3 regions of the Streptomyces sp. NPDC058662 genome follow, and region 3 is predicted to be linked to each of the others. Evidence: riboswitches for the same ligand, from Rfam matches in the RefSeq annotation. Region 3 holds a riboswitch; each other region holds the start of a gene.
The links. A riboswitch is a leader RNA that binds a small molecule or an ion and turns the genes downstream of it on or off. The one in region 3 is predicted to bind thiamine pyrophosphate.
Positions count from the first base shown of each region.

Region 1: it holds a riboswitch for thiamine pyrophosphate, as region 3 does, so the genes downstream of both, thiC (phosphomethylpyrimidine synthase ThiC) here and ACFWUQ_RS17755 (thiamine ABC transporter substrate binding subunit) in region 3, are expected to answer to the same signal.
Region 2: it holds a riboswitch for thiamine pyrophosphate, as region 3 does, so the genes downstream of both, thiO (glycine oxidase ThiO) here and ACFWUQ_RS17755 (thiamine ABC transporter substrate binding subunit) in region 3, are expected to answer to the same signal.

Region 1 covers NZ_JBHXRU010000001.1:136,883-140,969, forward strand. Annotated here, with positions in the region: gene ACFWUQ_RS00665 (IclR family transcriptional regulator) at 273-1,010, shown strand; gene ACFWUQ_RS00670 (SsgA family sporulation/cell division regulator) at 1,107-1,556, shown strand; gene ACFWUQ_RS00675 (YibE/F family protein) at 1,570-3,003, opposite strand; TPP riboswitch at 3,043-3,188, shown strand; gene thiC (phosphomethylpyrimidine synthase ThiC) at 3,182-4,087, shown strand, end outside.
Region 2 covers NZ_JBHXRU010000074.1:11,012-15,098, forward strand. Annotated here, with positions in the region: gene ACFWUQ_RS22980 (Rv2175c family DNA-binding protein) at 77-442, opposite strand; gene ACFWUQ_RS22985 (NAD(P)/FAD-dependent oxidoreductase) at 575-1,795, opposite strand; TPP riboswitch at 1,876-1,988, shown strand; gene thiO (glycine oxidase ThiO) at 1,986-3,158, shown strand; gene thiS (sulfur carrier protein ThiS) at 3,155-3,355, shown strand; gene ACFWUQ_RS23000 (thiazole synthase) at 3,359-4,087, shown strand, end outside.
Region 3 covers NZ_JBHXRU010000045.1:17,793-21,879, forward strand. Annotated here, with positions in the region: gene ACFWUQ_RS17745 (phosphatidate cytidylyltransferase) at 1-689, shown strand, start outside; gene rlmN (23S rRNA (adenine(2503)-C(2))-methyltransferase RlmN) at 765-1,877, shown strand; TPP riboswitch at 1,936-2,044, shown strand; gene ACFWUQ_RS17755 (thiamine ABC transporter substrate binding subunit) at 2,130-3,227, shown strand; gene ACFWUQ_RS17760 (ABC transporter permease) at 3,317-4,087, shown strand, end outside.

The DNA.
Region 1 (4,087 bases), on a different contig from region 3:
TCTCGGGGATTGAGCCAGGCGAGGGAACGTCAGGCACTTAACCGCTCACATCCGATGAACCGGCCGATAGAGTGGTATTCCGTGCCGATCCCGGGGCACCGACAGCCGGTCACACCGCTCTGACCAGCGGTCGTGCACAACATGCGCCGAGCACGACCCCCAGGACCGCGGCACGCGCGGGGGAGGCCCCCGCAGGGTGGGCCTTCCCGGAGGCCCGCCGCCACGCCTGGGGGTGAGCTTTGGCTTCGGTTCACAATGCCGGTGTGCCGACCCTGATCGGCTCGGTGCAACGGGCGCTGCGGCTGCTCGAAGCGGTGTCGTCCCACAGTGACGGCGCCCCGGCGAAACAGCTGGCGCGTGAGGCCGGGCTTCCCCTTCCCACCGCGTACCACCTGCTGCGCACCCTGACCCACGAGGGCTATCTGCGCAGGGACAACGGGGTTTTCGTACTGGGTGACGCCGCCCGCCGACTGGCTGGTGTGGGGCTTCAGCAGAAACGTCGCAGCATGATCCTCGACTCCCTCGCGCACTTCCGCGACGCGGTCGGCGCCCCGGTCTACTTCGCCGTCTACCGCGAGGGTGAGATCGAGGTCGTGGGCGTCTCGGACACCCCGGCCAACCCGGCCTGCGAGGAGTGGGCCGATTTCCGCCAGACCGGATACGCGCACGCCATCGGGCAGTGCCTGCTCGGGCAGCTCGACGAGCAGGCGCGCAAGGACTACTACGACCGCCACCCGGTCGAGGCCATCACGCCGTTCACCGTCGGGGACCAACGGCGCCTGGAGCGCCGGATCGGATCTCTGCAGAGGATGCAGCCGGTTACGGAGCGTCAGGAGTACGCGCTCGGTACGGTGTGCGCCGCCATTCCGATTACGGCCGGGGGTGCCGCCGCGACGATGGCCATTTCCCTTCCTCTGCACCAGGAAAATCGGTTGCTGTACGCAGTTGATCGACTACAGAGTGAAGTAGGCGCGCTGTTGAGCACTCTCTCGTTCTCTATCAGTATCTGAAAACTCACTCCTTGTGATCTCCGAGCGCTTCCACCACTCTTGTCAAGAGGCCGTGGGGGATCATTCCTGGCCACTTCCACTACAGCGGAGTAGGCAATGCGCGAGTCGGTACAGGCAGAGGTCATGATGAGCTTCCTCGTTTCCGAGGAGCTCTCGTTCCGGATCCCGGTGGAGCTCCGGTACGACGCCCGTGATCCCTACGCGGTCCGCCTGACGTTCCACCTGCCGGGAGACGCGCCCGTGACCTGGGCGTTCGGCAGGGAGCTCCTCCTGGACGGCATCAACAAGCCGTGCGGTGACGGCGACGTGCACATCGCGCCCACCGATCCGGAGGACCTGTCCGACGTTCATATCCGGCTGCAGGTCGGCGGTGACCGGGCCCTGTTCCGCGTCAGCGCGGCTCCGCTCGTCGCCTTCCTCGACCGGACCGACCGGCTGGTCCCGCTCGGTCAGGAGCGTGACCTCGGGGACTTCGAGGAGAACCTCGACGAGGCGCTCGGCAAGATCCTCTCCGGGTCCCGGCAGAACGAGCAGAACGCCGGCTGACCCGGCCGGTCCCTCAGCGCTTGCGTCGCCGCCGACCCCGGCCGCCGCGGGCCGGCCCGGAGGCCCCGGCTCCCGCCCCGGCCCCGGCCCCGGTCGCGGATCCGGGCCGGTCGGCGGACACGACCAGCGCGGCCAGTGCCGTGGTGACGGGTACCGAGGCCACCAGTCCGATCGAGCCGACGAGGGTGCGTACGATCTCCGCCGCGACCAGTTCGCTGTTGGCCACCGAACCCATGCTGCTGTTCGCGATCGAGAACAGCAGGAGCAGGGGGAGTGCGGCACCCGCGTAGGCCAGCACCAGCGTGTTGACCACCGAGGCGATGTGGTCGCGGCCGATCCGGATACCCGCACGGTAGAGGCCCCGTGGCCCCATCTCCGGGTCGGCGTGGTGGAGCTCCCATACAGCCGAGGTCTGGGTGACCGTCACGTCGTCGAGCACGCCCAGGGAGCCGATGATGACACCTGCGAGCAGCAAACCGCTCATGTCGATGTTCGGATAGAGCCCGTGGATCAGCCCGGTGTTGTCGTCCGTGTTGCCGCTGAGGAACGCCCAGTCGATGAACAGGGAGCCCAGCAGCCCGATCAGCAGCAGCGAGACGAGCGTGCCGATGACGGCGACCGAGGTGCGGGCGGTCAAGCCGTGGCACATGTAGAGCGCGATGAGCATGATGGCGCTCGCTCCGACGACCGCGACGACCAGGGGGTTCGAACCCTGCAGGATCGCGGGGAGGATGAAGAGCATCAGCACCCCGAAACTGACGACGAGCGCGATCAGCGCGAACAGCCCGCGCATCCGCCCGACGAGTACCACCACGACGGCGAAGATGCCGGCCAGGACCGCCATCGGGAACTTGCGGTTGACGTCGATGACGGAGTACTGGAGGTCGCGGGGGGCGTCCGGCGCGTAGGCCACCACCACCTCCTGGCCGTCGGCCAACTGCCGCGGTGCGCCCGGCTGCACGATCTCGACGAAGGTGCGGCCCCGGTCGGGACCCGTGCCGATCTCGACGGTGGCCTTCTTGCAGTCGCCGGTCTGCGCGGCCAGGGCCTCGCGGCCCTGGGGGGTGGAGTCGTCACCGGTGGGCGGCACCTGTGCGGCGTTCACCGATGCGCAGTCGACGCGTTCCAGTGAGACGACCCGCGCCTGCTGGGTCTGCCGGTCGAATCCCACACCCGTGCGCTCGTGCCCGGGCGCGCCGCCCGGCCAGAGCACCACCATGCCGACGAAGACGGCGGTGGCGAAGGGGATGAGCACGGCGGCGATGACCCTGCGCAGATGCTTCGAGACAGGGGTGGCCGGGCCGTGGCTGTGGCTGTGCGCATGCCCGGACGCGGGCCCGGGACCGGAGTGCGCGTGGCCGGTAGGGCCAGTGGGCTCTGTGGGTTCGTTGGGGGGCTGCGGCGAGGACGTCACCAGCAGATCATCGCAAGAGATGAGGGGGCCCACTGTTCAGCACGCCACAGATGACGCTAGCGTGGGGGCACCTTTGCACAACGCGGGAGCTCGGAGCACCGGGCTGAGAGGACGCTGATCACCGTAGGCGCATCACAGATGCGTACGGGAAGAGGCTGCGTCGACCGCCGAACCTGTTACCGGGTAATGCCGGCGTAGGGAGATAGGTCTCATGACCATTCAGGACGCACGCACGCCTGCCGTCAGCCAGGACGCCGACGGCCGGACTGAGCGCCAGCCGGGCTGGCACAAGGGGTACGTGGCGGGCTCCCGCCCCGACATCCGGGTGCCGGTCCGCCAGGTACACCTCACCAACGGCAAGGACGTGACGCTGTACGACACGTCCGGGCCGTACACCGACCCGCAGATCGAGACCGACGTGCGCCGCGGTCTGGCGCCGCTGCGCGAGAACTGGATCATCGGCCGCGGGGACACCGAGGAGTACGCGGGCCGTCCCGCGCGCCCCGAGGACGACGGCATCAAGCACACCTCGCCGCGCGGTGGCCTCAAGAACCTCGACGCGGTCTTCCCGGGCCGCCCCCGCCAGCCCCGCCGGGGCCGCGGCGGCGTGGCCGTCACCCAGCTCGCGTACGCCCGCCGCGGTGAGGTCACCCCGGAGATGGAGTACGTCGCGATCCGCGAGAACGTCTCCCCCGAGGTGGTCCGCGAGGAGATCGCCGCGGGTCGCGCGGTGCTCCCGGCGAACGTGAACCACCCGGAGATCGAGCCGATGATCATCGGCAAGCGCTTCCTGGTGAAGGTCAACGCCAACATCGGCAACTCCGCGGTCACCTCCTCCATCGAGGAGGAGGTCGACAAGATGACCTGGGCGACCAAGTGGGGCGCCGACACGGTCATGGACCTCTCGACGGGCCGCAACATCCACACCACCCGCGAGTGGGTGCTGCGCAACTCCCCCGTCCCGATCGGGACCGTGCCGCTCTACCAGGCACTGGAGAAGGTCGACGGCCGCGCCGAGGACCTGACCTGGGAGATCTACAAGGACACGGTCATCGAGCAGGCCGAACAGGGCGTCGACTACATGACCGTCCACGCCGGCGTGCTCCTGCCCTACGTC
Region 2 (4,087 bases), on a different contig from region 3:
GGTGTACCCCCCGTGATGGAGCGGTGCACGGGCCGGTGCGGCCCGCGCACCGCGGTGGAGCGGATTGCGGATCAGGTCACAGGGCGAGCGCCTGAGCGCGGCGCTTCACCTCCGTGCCGCGATTCTCGCTCAGCGCCTCGGCGGGCGTGCCGGGCAGGGTCGGGTCCGCGGTGAAGAGCCACTCCAGGATCTCCTCGTCGGAGAAGCCGTCGTCGCGCAGCACGGTCAGCAGACCGACCAGGCCCTTGACGACCTTGTCGCCGTCGATGAAGGGGGCCGGTACCTGCAGGGAGCGGTTCTCGCCCCGGCGTACGGCGATCAGCTGCCCTTCCTTGACCATCTGGCGGACCCGGGTCACCTCGATGTGGAGCATCTCCGCGATGTCGGGGAGGTACAGCCAGTCGGGGACGAGGGAATCGATCTTTGCGTCAATCTCGGTCACAGGCACAAGCCTGCCATCTCGGCCCGGCCGCCGGTACCTGGGCGGCCCCGTCCGGGTCGCGGAGCCCGGGCGGGGCCGGATCCCCGGCCGTCCCCCGGGCCCGGCCGGCCGCCCCTCGGCTCCGCCCGGCCGTCAGAGGGCGGCCGATTTCAGCGGGGTCGCGGGGTCCGCCGCCCTGGCCGGGTCGAGGGGGGCCGCCGTCTCGATGAGCCTGCGGCCCTGGGCCAGGTCCCGGGGGCGGCCCACGGCCAGCACCGCCACCAGGGCCCCGTCCCGCAGCCAGCACACCGACCAGGCGGGCCCGGCCGGGTCGCCGCGCCACAGCAGGGTGTCGGCGTCCGCGTGGTGCCCGGCGTACTGCACGAAGCGCCCGAACTGCTCCGACCAGAAGTACGGCACGGGGTCGTAGGCGGCCGCCGGCTCCCCCGCCAGGATGTTCGCGGCGACCGCCTTGGGGCCCTGGAGGGCGTTGTCCCAGTGGTGCACGAGGAGCCGGGCCCCGTAGCGCGCGGAGGGGAAGGAGGCGCAGTCGCCGACCGCGTACACCCCGGGCACGGAGGTCCGCAGCCAGGCGTCGGCGGTGATCGAGCCGTCCGCGCCCAGGTCCACGCCGCTCCCGCGGAGCCAGTCGGTGGCGGGGCGGGCGCCGACGCCCACCACCACGGCGCCGGCCTCCAGCGCGCGTCCGTCCGCGAGCAGGACCTGTCCCTCCTCGATCCCGGCGACCTTCGCGCCGGTGAGGAGTTCGGCGCCCGCCTCCGCGTACCAGCGGGCCATGGGAGCGGCGACCTCGGCGGGCAGGGCTCCGGCCAGCACCCGGTCCGCGGCCTCCACGACGGTCACCGCGCAGCCCGCCTCCCGGGCGGCGGTGGCGAACTCGGCGCCGATCCAGCCCGCTCCGACGACCACCGTCCTGGGCCCCGCCGCCAGGACCGGCCGCAGCCGCGCGGCGTCGTCGAGGGTGCGCAGCAGGTGCACGCCGGGGACGCCCTCGGTGCCGGGGAGGGTCAGCGGCCGCGCGCCGGTGGCCAGGACGAGGACCCCGTACGGGACCGGGCCGGCCTCGGTGTCCAGTTCGCGGTCTTTGGCGCGCAGTGCGGTGACCTCCGTCCCGAGCCGGAGACCGATGCCGAGGTCCTCGAAGTCCACGTCGAAGGCGGAGTCCTCGGCCTTGCCGAGGAGCACCGCCTTGGACAGCGGGGGCCGGTCGTAGGGCTGGTGGGGTTCGGCGCCCAGGAGGGTCACGGGGCCGGTGAAGCCCCGCTCGCGCAGGGCGACCGCGGTCTGCACCCCGGCCATGCCGGCGCCGACGATCACGACGCCGCGCTGAGTCTGTTCCGTCTGCTCGCTCACGCCGCCAGCCTAATCACCTGACGATCTGTCAGGAACAGGTGCCGCCTTACCGGCCGTCCGCGCCGGGGTTAGTCTGGCTCCGTACCTATCGCGGGAGTCCGGGCGCACCGGGCTGAGAGGGAGGCTGGACGGCCTCCGACCGTACGAACCTGATCCGGGTCATGCCGGCGAAGGGAGGGGCTGGACGCCCATGCACTCATCCCGAAGGACAGGCTCCGACGTCCTCGTCATCGGGGGCGGGATCATCGGACTCGTCACCGCGTGGCGGGCGGCCCGGCACGGGCTGCGCACCGTTCTCGCCGACCCGGCCCCCGGCGGCGGCGCCGCCATGGTCGCGGCCGGCATGCTCGCCCCCGTCACCGAACTGCACTACGGCGAGGAGGCCCTGCTGGGGCTCGGCGTCGCCTCCGCCGCCCGCTACCCGGAATTCGCCGCCGAGCTCGCCGAGGCGAGCGGCGGCGCGGACATCGGCTACCGGGCCTGCGGCACCCTCGCCGTCGCCCTGGACTCCGACGACCGGCTCCACCTGCGCGAACTGCACGCCCTGCAGCGCCGCTGCGGCCTGGAGTCCGAGTGGCTCACCGGCCGCGAGTGCCGCCGCCTGGAGCCCATGCTCGCCCCGGGCGTCCGCGGCGGCCTGCGCGTCGACGGCGACCACCAGGTGGACCCGCGCCGGCTCGCGGCCGCCCTGCTGGCCGCCTGCGAGCGGTCCGGCGTCCTGATCCACCGGTCCGGCGCGGAACGGCTGCTCGTCACGGCCGACCGCGCGGCGGGCGCCCTGCTCGACGACGGCACGGAGGTGCGCGCGGGCCAGGTGGTCCTGGCCGCGGGCTCGCTCAGCGGCCGGCTGGCGGGCGTACCTCCGGAGGCGGCCGCCCCCGTACGGCCGGTCAAGGGCCAGGTACTGCGGCTCACCGTGCCGCCGGCGTACGCGCCGTTCCTGTCCCGGACCGTACGGGCGGTCGTGCGCGGCAGCCACGTCTACCTGGTGCCGCGCGAGAACGGCGAACTCGTTGTGGGGGCCACCAGCGAGGAGCTCGGCTGGGACACCACGGTCACGGCGGGCGGGGTCTACGAACTCCTGCGCGACGCCCACGAACTGGTCCCCGGCATCACCGAACTGCCCCTCACCGAGACCCGGGCCGGGCTGCGGCCGGGCTCCCCCGACAACGCCCCGCTGCTCGGCCCCACCGAGCTGCCGGGCCTGCACCTGGCCACCGGGCACTACCGCAACGGGGTCCTGCTCACCCCGCTCACCGGCGACGTACTGGCCGAGCTGCTGACCACCGGCGAACTGCCGGAGATCGCACGGCCCTTCACCCCCCGCCGGTTCTCCGCCGCACGTCAGGAGTCCTACGCATGACCATCTCCGTCAACGGCGAGCCGCGCGAGGTCGCGGCCGGCACCACCCTCGACACGGTGGTCGCCACCCTGACCGCGGCGCCGTCGGGTGTCGCCGCCGCGCTCAACGAGACCGTGGTCCCGCGCGGGCAGTGGCCGGCCACGCCGGTCGGCGAAGGTGACCGCGTCGAGGTCCTCACCGCGGTCCAGGGGGGCTGAGCCGTGGCCGACGACCTCTTCACCCTGGGCGACCGCACCTTCACCTCCCGCCTGATCATGGGCACGGGCGGCGCCCCGAGCCTGGACGTACTGGAACGCGCGCTGGCCGCGTCCGGGACCGAGCTGACGACGGTGGCGATGCGCCGGCTGGACCCCGCGGTCCAGGGCTCCGTGCTGTCGGTGCTCTCGAAGCTGGACATCGCGGTCCTGCCCAACACGGCGGGCTGCTTCACCGCGGGCGAGGCCGTCCTCACGGCCCGGCTGGCGCGCGAGGCGCTCGGCACCGACTGGGTCAAGCTGGAGGTGGTCGCGGACGAGCGGACCCTCCTGCCGGACGGCGTCGAGCTGCTCGACGCGGCCGAGACCCTGGTGGACGAGGGCTTCACCGTCCTCCCGTACACGAACGACGACCCGGTGCTCGCGCGGAAGCTGGAGGACGTGGGCTGCGCGGCGATCATGCCGCTGGGGTCGCCGATCGGCTCCGGCATGGGCATCCGCAACCCGCACAACTTCGAGCTGATCACGGAGCGGGCCGGGGTGCCGGTGATCATGGACGCGGGGGCGGGCACCGCGTCCGACGCGGCGCTGGCGATGGAGCTGGGGTGCGCCGCGGTACTGCTGGCCTCGGCGGTGACGCGGGCGCAGGAGCCGATGCTGATGGCGGCGGCGATGCGGGACGCCGTGTCGGCCGGCCGCCTGGCGCGGCGGGCGGGGCGGATCCCGCAGCGGCGG
Region 3 (4,087 bases):
GCCTGTGGGAGCTCACCTCCAGGCTCCACGAGCAGAAGAACATCAAGGCCCCGCTGGTCCCGCTGGCGATCGGCGGCGCCGCCATGGTCATCGCCGGCTACGTCCGGGGGGCCGAAGGCACCTGGGTCGCCATGGCGCTGACCGCGCTGGCGGTCCTGGTGTGGCGGATGACAGAGCCGCCCGAGGACTACCTCAGGGACGTCACCGCCGGTGTCTTCGCCGCGTTCTACGTGCCCTTCCTGGCGACCTTCGTCACGATGCTGCTCACCGCCGACGACGGACCGCAGCGGGTGGTCACCTTCCTGGTGCTGACCGTGGTCAGCGACACCGGGGCGTACGCCGTCGGCTGGCGGTTCGGCAGGACCAAGCTCGCGCCGCGCATCAGTCCCGGCAAGACCCGCGAGGGACTCTTCGGCGCGGTCGCCTTCGCGATGGCGGCCGGAGCCCTGTGCATGGAGTTCCTGATCGACGGCGGCGCCTGGTGGCAGGGCCTGGTGCTGGGCCTCGCGGTCGCGGTCAGCGCCACCCTGGGCGACCTCGGCGAGTCGATGATCAAGCGGGACCTGGGGATCAAGGACATGGGCACCCTGCTGCCCGGACACGGCGGCATCATGGACCGGCTGGACTCCCTGCTGCCGACGGCCCCCGTGGTCTGGCTGCTGCTGGCCGCCTTCGTGGGCACGGGCTGATTCCGCCCAAACGGTTACTCTTGAAGGGCGCGCTGCTTCTGCGGCGCGCCTTTCGTCTTACGAGGAGTACCTGCCATGGCCCGCCCTGTTCCGGGAGAGCTCACCTTCGTCGCCCCGCGCGGGGCCAAGAAGCCGCCCCGGCACCTCGCCGACCTCACGCCGGAGGAGCGCCGCGAGGCGGTCGCCGCGATCGGCGAGAAGCCCTTCCGGGCCAAGCAGCTCTCCCAGCACTACTTCGCGCGCTACGCGCACGACCCGGCCGAGTGGACGGACATCCCCGCGGCCTCCCGCGAGAAGCTCCAGCAGGAGCTCCTTCCGGACCTGATGAACGTCCTGCGCCACATCAGCTGCGACGACGACACCACCCGCAAGACCCTGTGGAAGCTGCACGACGGCACGCTCGTCGAGTCCGTGCTGATGCGCTACCCGGACCGGGTCACCATGTGCATCTCCTCGCAGGCCGGCTGCGGTATGAACTGCCCGTTCTGCGCCACCGGCCAGGCCGGTCTGGACCGCAACCTGTCCACCGCCGAGATCGTGCACCAGATCGTCGACGGCATGCGCGCCCTGCGTGACGGCGAGGTCCCGGGCGGCCCCGCCCGCCTGTCGAACATCGTCTTCATGGGCATGGGCGAGCCGCTCGCCAACTACAACCGCGTGGTCGGCGCCATCCGCCGCCTCACGGACCCGGAGCCCGACGGCCTGGGCCTGTCGCAGCGCGGCATCACCGTCTCCACGGTCGGCCTGGTCCCGGCGATGCTGCGGTTCGCCGACGAGGGCTTCAAGTGCCGTCTCGCCGTCTCGCTGCACGCGCCCGACGACGAGCTGCGCGACACCCTGGTCCCCGTGAACACCCGCTGGAACGTCCGCGAGGTGCTCGGGGCGGCCTGGGAGTACGCCGAGAAGTCCGGCCGCCGGATCTCCATCGAGTACGCCCTGATCCGTGACATCAACGACCAGGCCTGGCGCGGCGACCTGCTGGGCAAGCTGCTCAAGGGCAAGCGCGTACACGTCAACCTGATCCCGCTGAACCCGACGCCGGGCTCTAAGTGGACCGCCTCGCGCCCCGAGGACGAGAAGGCCTTCGTCGAGGCCATCGCCCGGCACGGCGTGCCCGTCACCGTACGGGACACCCGCGGCCAGGAGATCGACGGCGCGTGCGGTCAGCTGGCCGCCTCGGAGCGTTAGGTTCCGGCTCGGGCCGTCCCGATTCGGCCACGGGGTACCCTGTGGCCGAACCAATTGCATATTCCGACAGGGGAGCGCCACAGCGCTGAGAGTGCGGTAACCGTCACCGCAGACCCTCTGAACCTCGCCCCGGTCATTCGGGGTAGGAAGTTCGGTCATCACTCAAGCTGTTGCGCCCTGCCCGGCGTCCGCTCATACCAGAGCGCCGGGCGGGGCCGCGTCTTCTCCTGGACATCCCAGGAGGAATCACCAGTGAGCACCACCAAGAAGATCGCGGGCGCCGCGCTCGCGGCCGCGCTGGGCGTCACGACGCTCAGCGCCTGCGGCGGCGACGCCAAGGACAAGCCGGCGGGCGGGAGCGACGCCCCGAAGTCCAAGACCGTCACCCTGGTCTCCCACGACTCCTTCAACGCCACCGACACGGTCCTCAAGGAGTTCGAGCAGGCGAGCGGCTACACCGTCAAGGTCCTGAAGTCCGGGGACGCGGGCACGGCGCTGAACCAGGAGATCCTCACCAAGGGGTCCCCGCGCGGCGACGTGTTCTTCGGCGTGGACAACACCCTGCTCTCGCGCGCCCTCGACAACGGGATCTTCACCCCGTACGAGGCCGAGGGGCTGGGCGAGGTCAAGCCGGAGTACCACCTCGACAAGCAGCACCGGGTCACCCCGGTCGACTCCGGCGACATCTGCGTCAACTACGACAAGCAGTACTTCGCCGACCGGAAGCTCGCCCCGCCGCAGACGCTGGACGACCTGGTCAAGCCGGAGTACAAGAACCTGCTCGTCACCGAGAACGCCGCGACCTCCTCGCCCGGCCTCGGATTCCTGCTCGCCTCCGTCGGCAAGTACGGCGAGGCCGGCTGGAAGGACTACTGGACCGCGCTCAAGGCCAATGGCGTCGAGGTCGTCGACGGCTGGGAGCAGGCCTACAACGAGCGCTTCTCCGGCTCCGCGGGCGGCAGGAAGGCCAAGGGGGACCGGCCCCTGGTCGTCTCCTACGCCTCCAGCCCGCCGGTCGAGGTGCTGTACGGCGAGCCGCAGCCGGCCGAGGCCCCGACGGGCGTCGCCACCGGCACCTGCTTCCGCCAGGTCGAGTTCGCGGGCCTGCTGGCGGGCGCGGGTAACCCGGAGGGCGGCAAGGCCCTGCTGGACTTCCTGATCAGCAAGAAGTTCCAGGAGGACATGCCGCTCCAGATGTTCGTGAACCCGGTGACGGCGAACGCGGTGCTGCCGGAGATCTTCACGAAGCACGGTGTGGTGATCGACAAGCCGGAGAACGTCGCTCCGGACGCCATCGCCCAGAACCGTGAGCAGTGGGTCAAGGCGTGGACCTCGCTCGTCGTGAAGTAGGCGGGACCGAGGACCCGGGCGCGGCGCCGGGGGGCGCCGCGCCCGCATCGGGCGAGGCCGGGCGGGCGACCGCCGCGCGCCTCGCCCTGATGGCGCTGCCCCTCGCCTTCTTCGGGCTGTTCTTCGCGTGGCCCGTCGCCGCGATCGTCGGGCGCGGGCTCAAGACCGGCGCCGGGTGGCAGTTCGGCCGGATCGGCGAGGTGCTGAGCCGCCCGGACATCGCCGACGTGCTGTGGTTCACCACCTGGCAGGCCCTCGCCTCCACCGCGCTGACCCTGCTGGTCGCGCTGCCCGCCGCGTACGTGTTCGCGCGCTTCGAGTTCCCCGGCAAGCAACTGCTGCGGGCCCTGGTGACCGTGCCGTTCGTGCTGCCCACCGTGGTGGTCGGTACCGCCTTCCTCGCGCTGGTCGGCCGCGGTGGGCTGCTGGACGAGCTGTGGGGGGTCCGGCTCGACACCACCGTCCTGGCGATCCTCCTCGCCCACGTCTTCTTCAACTACGCGGTGGTCGTGCGGACGGTGGGCGGCCTCTGGGCGCAGCTCGACCCGCGCCAGGAGGAAGCCGCGCGGGTGCTGGGCGCCGGCCGGTTCGCGGCGTGGCGGCGCGTGACGCTGCCGGCGCTGGTCCCGGCCGTCGCCGCCGCCTCGGTGATGGTGTTCCTGTTCACCTTCACCTCCTTCGGCGTCGTGCAGATCCTCGGCGGACCGGCGTACTCCACCCTGGAGGTGGAGGTCTACCGGCAGACCGCGCAGCTCCTGGACCTGCCCACGGCGGCCGTGCTGACCATGGTGCAGTTCGCCGCCGTCGGCGGGATCCTCGCGGTGCACGCCTGGACGGTGCGCAGGCGGGAGACCGCGCTG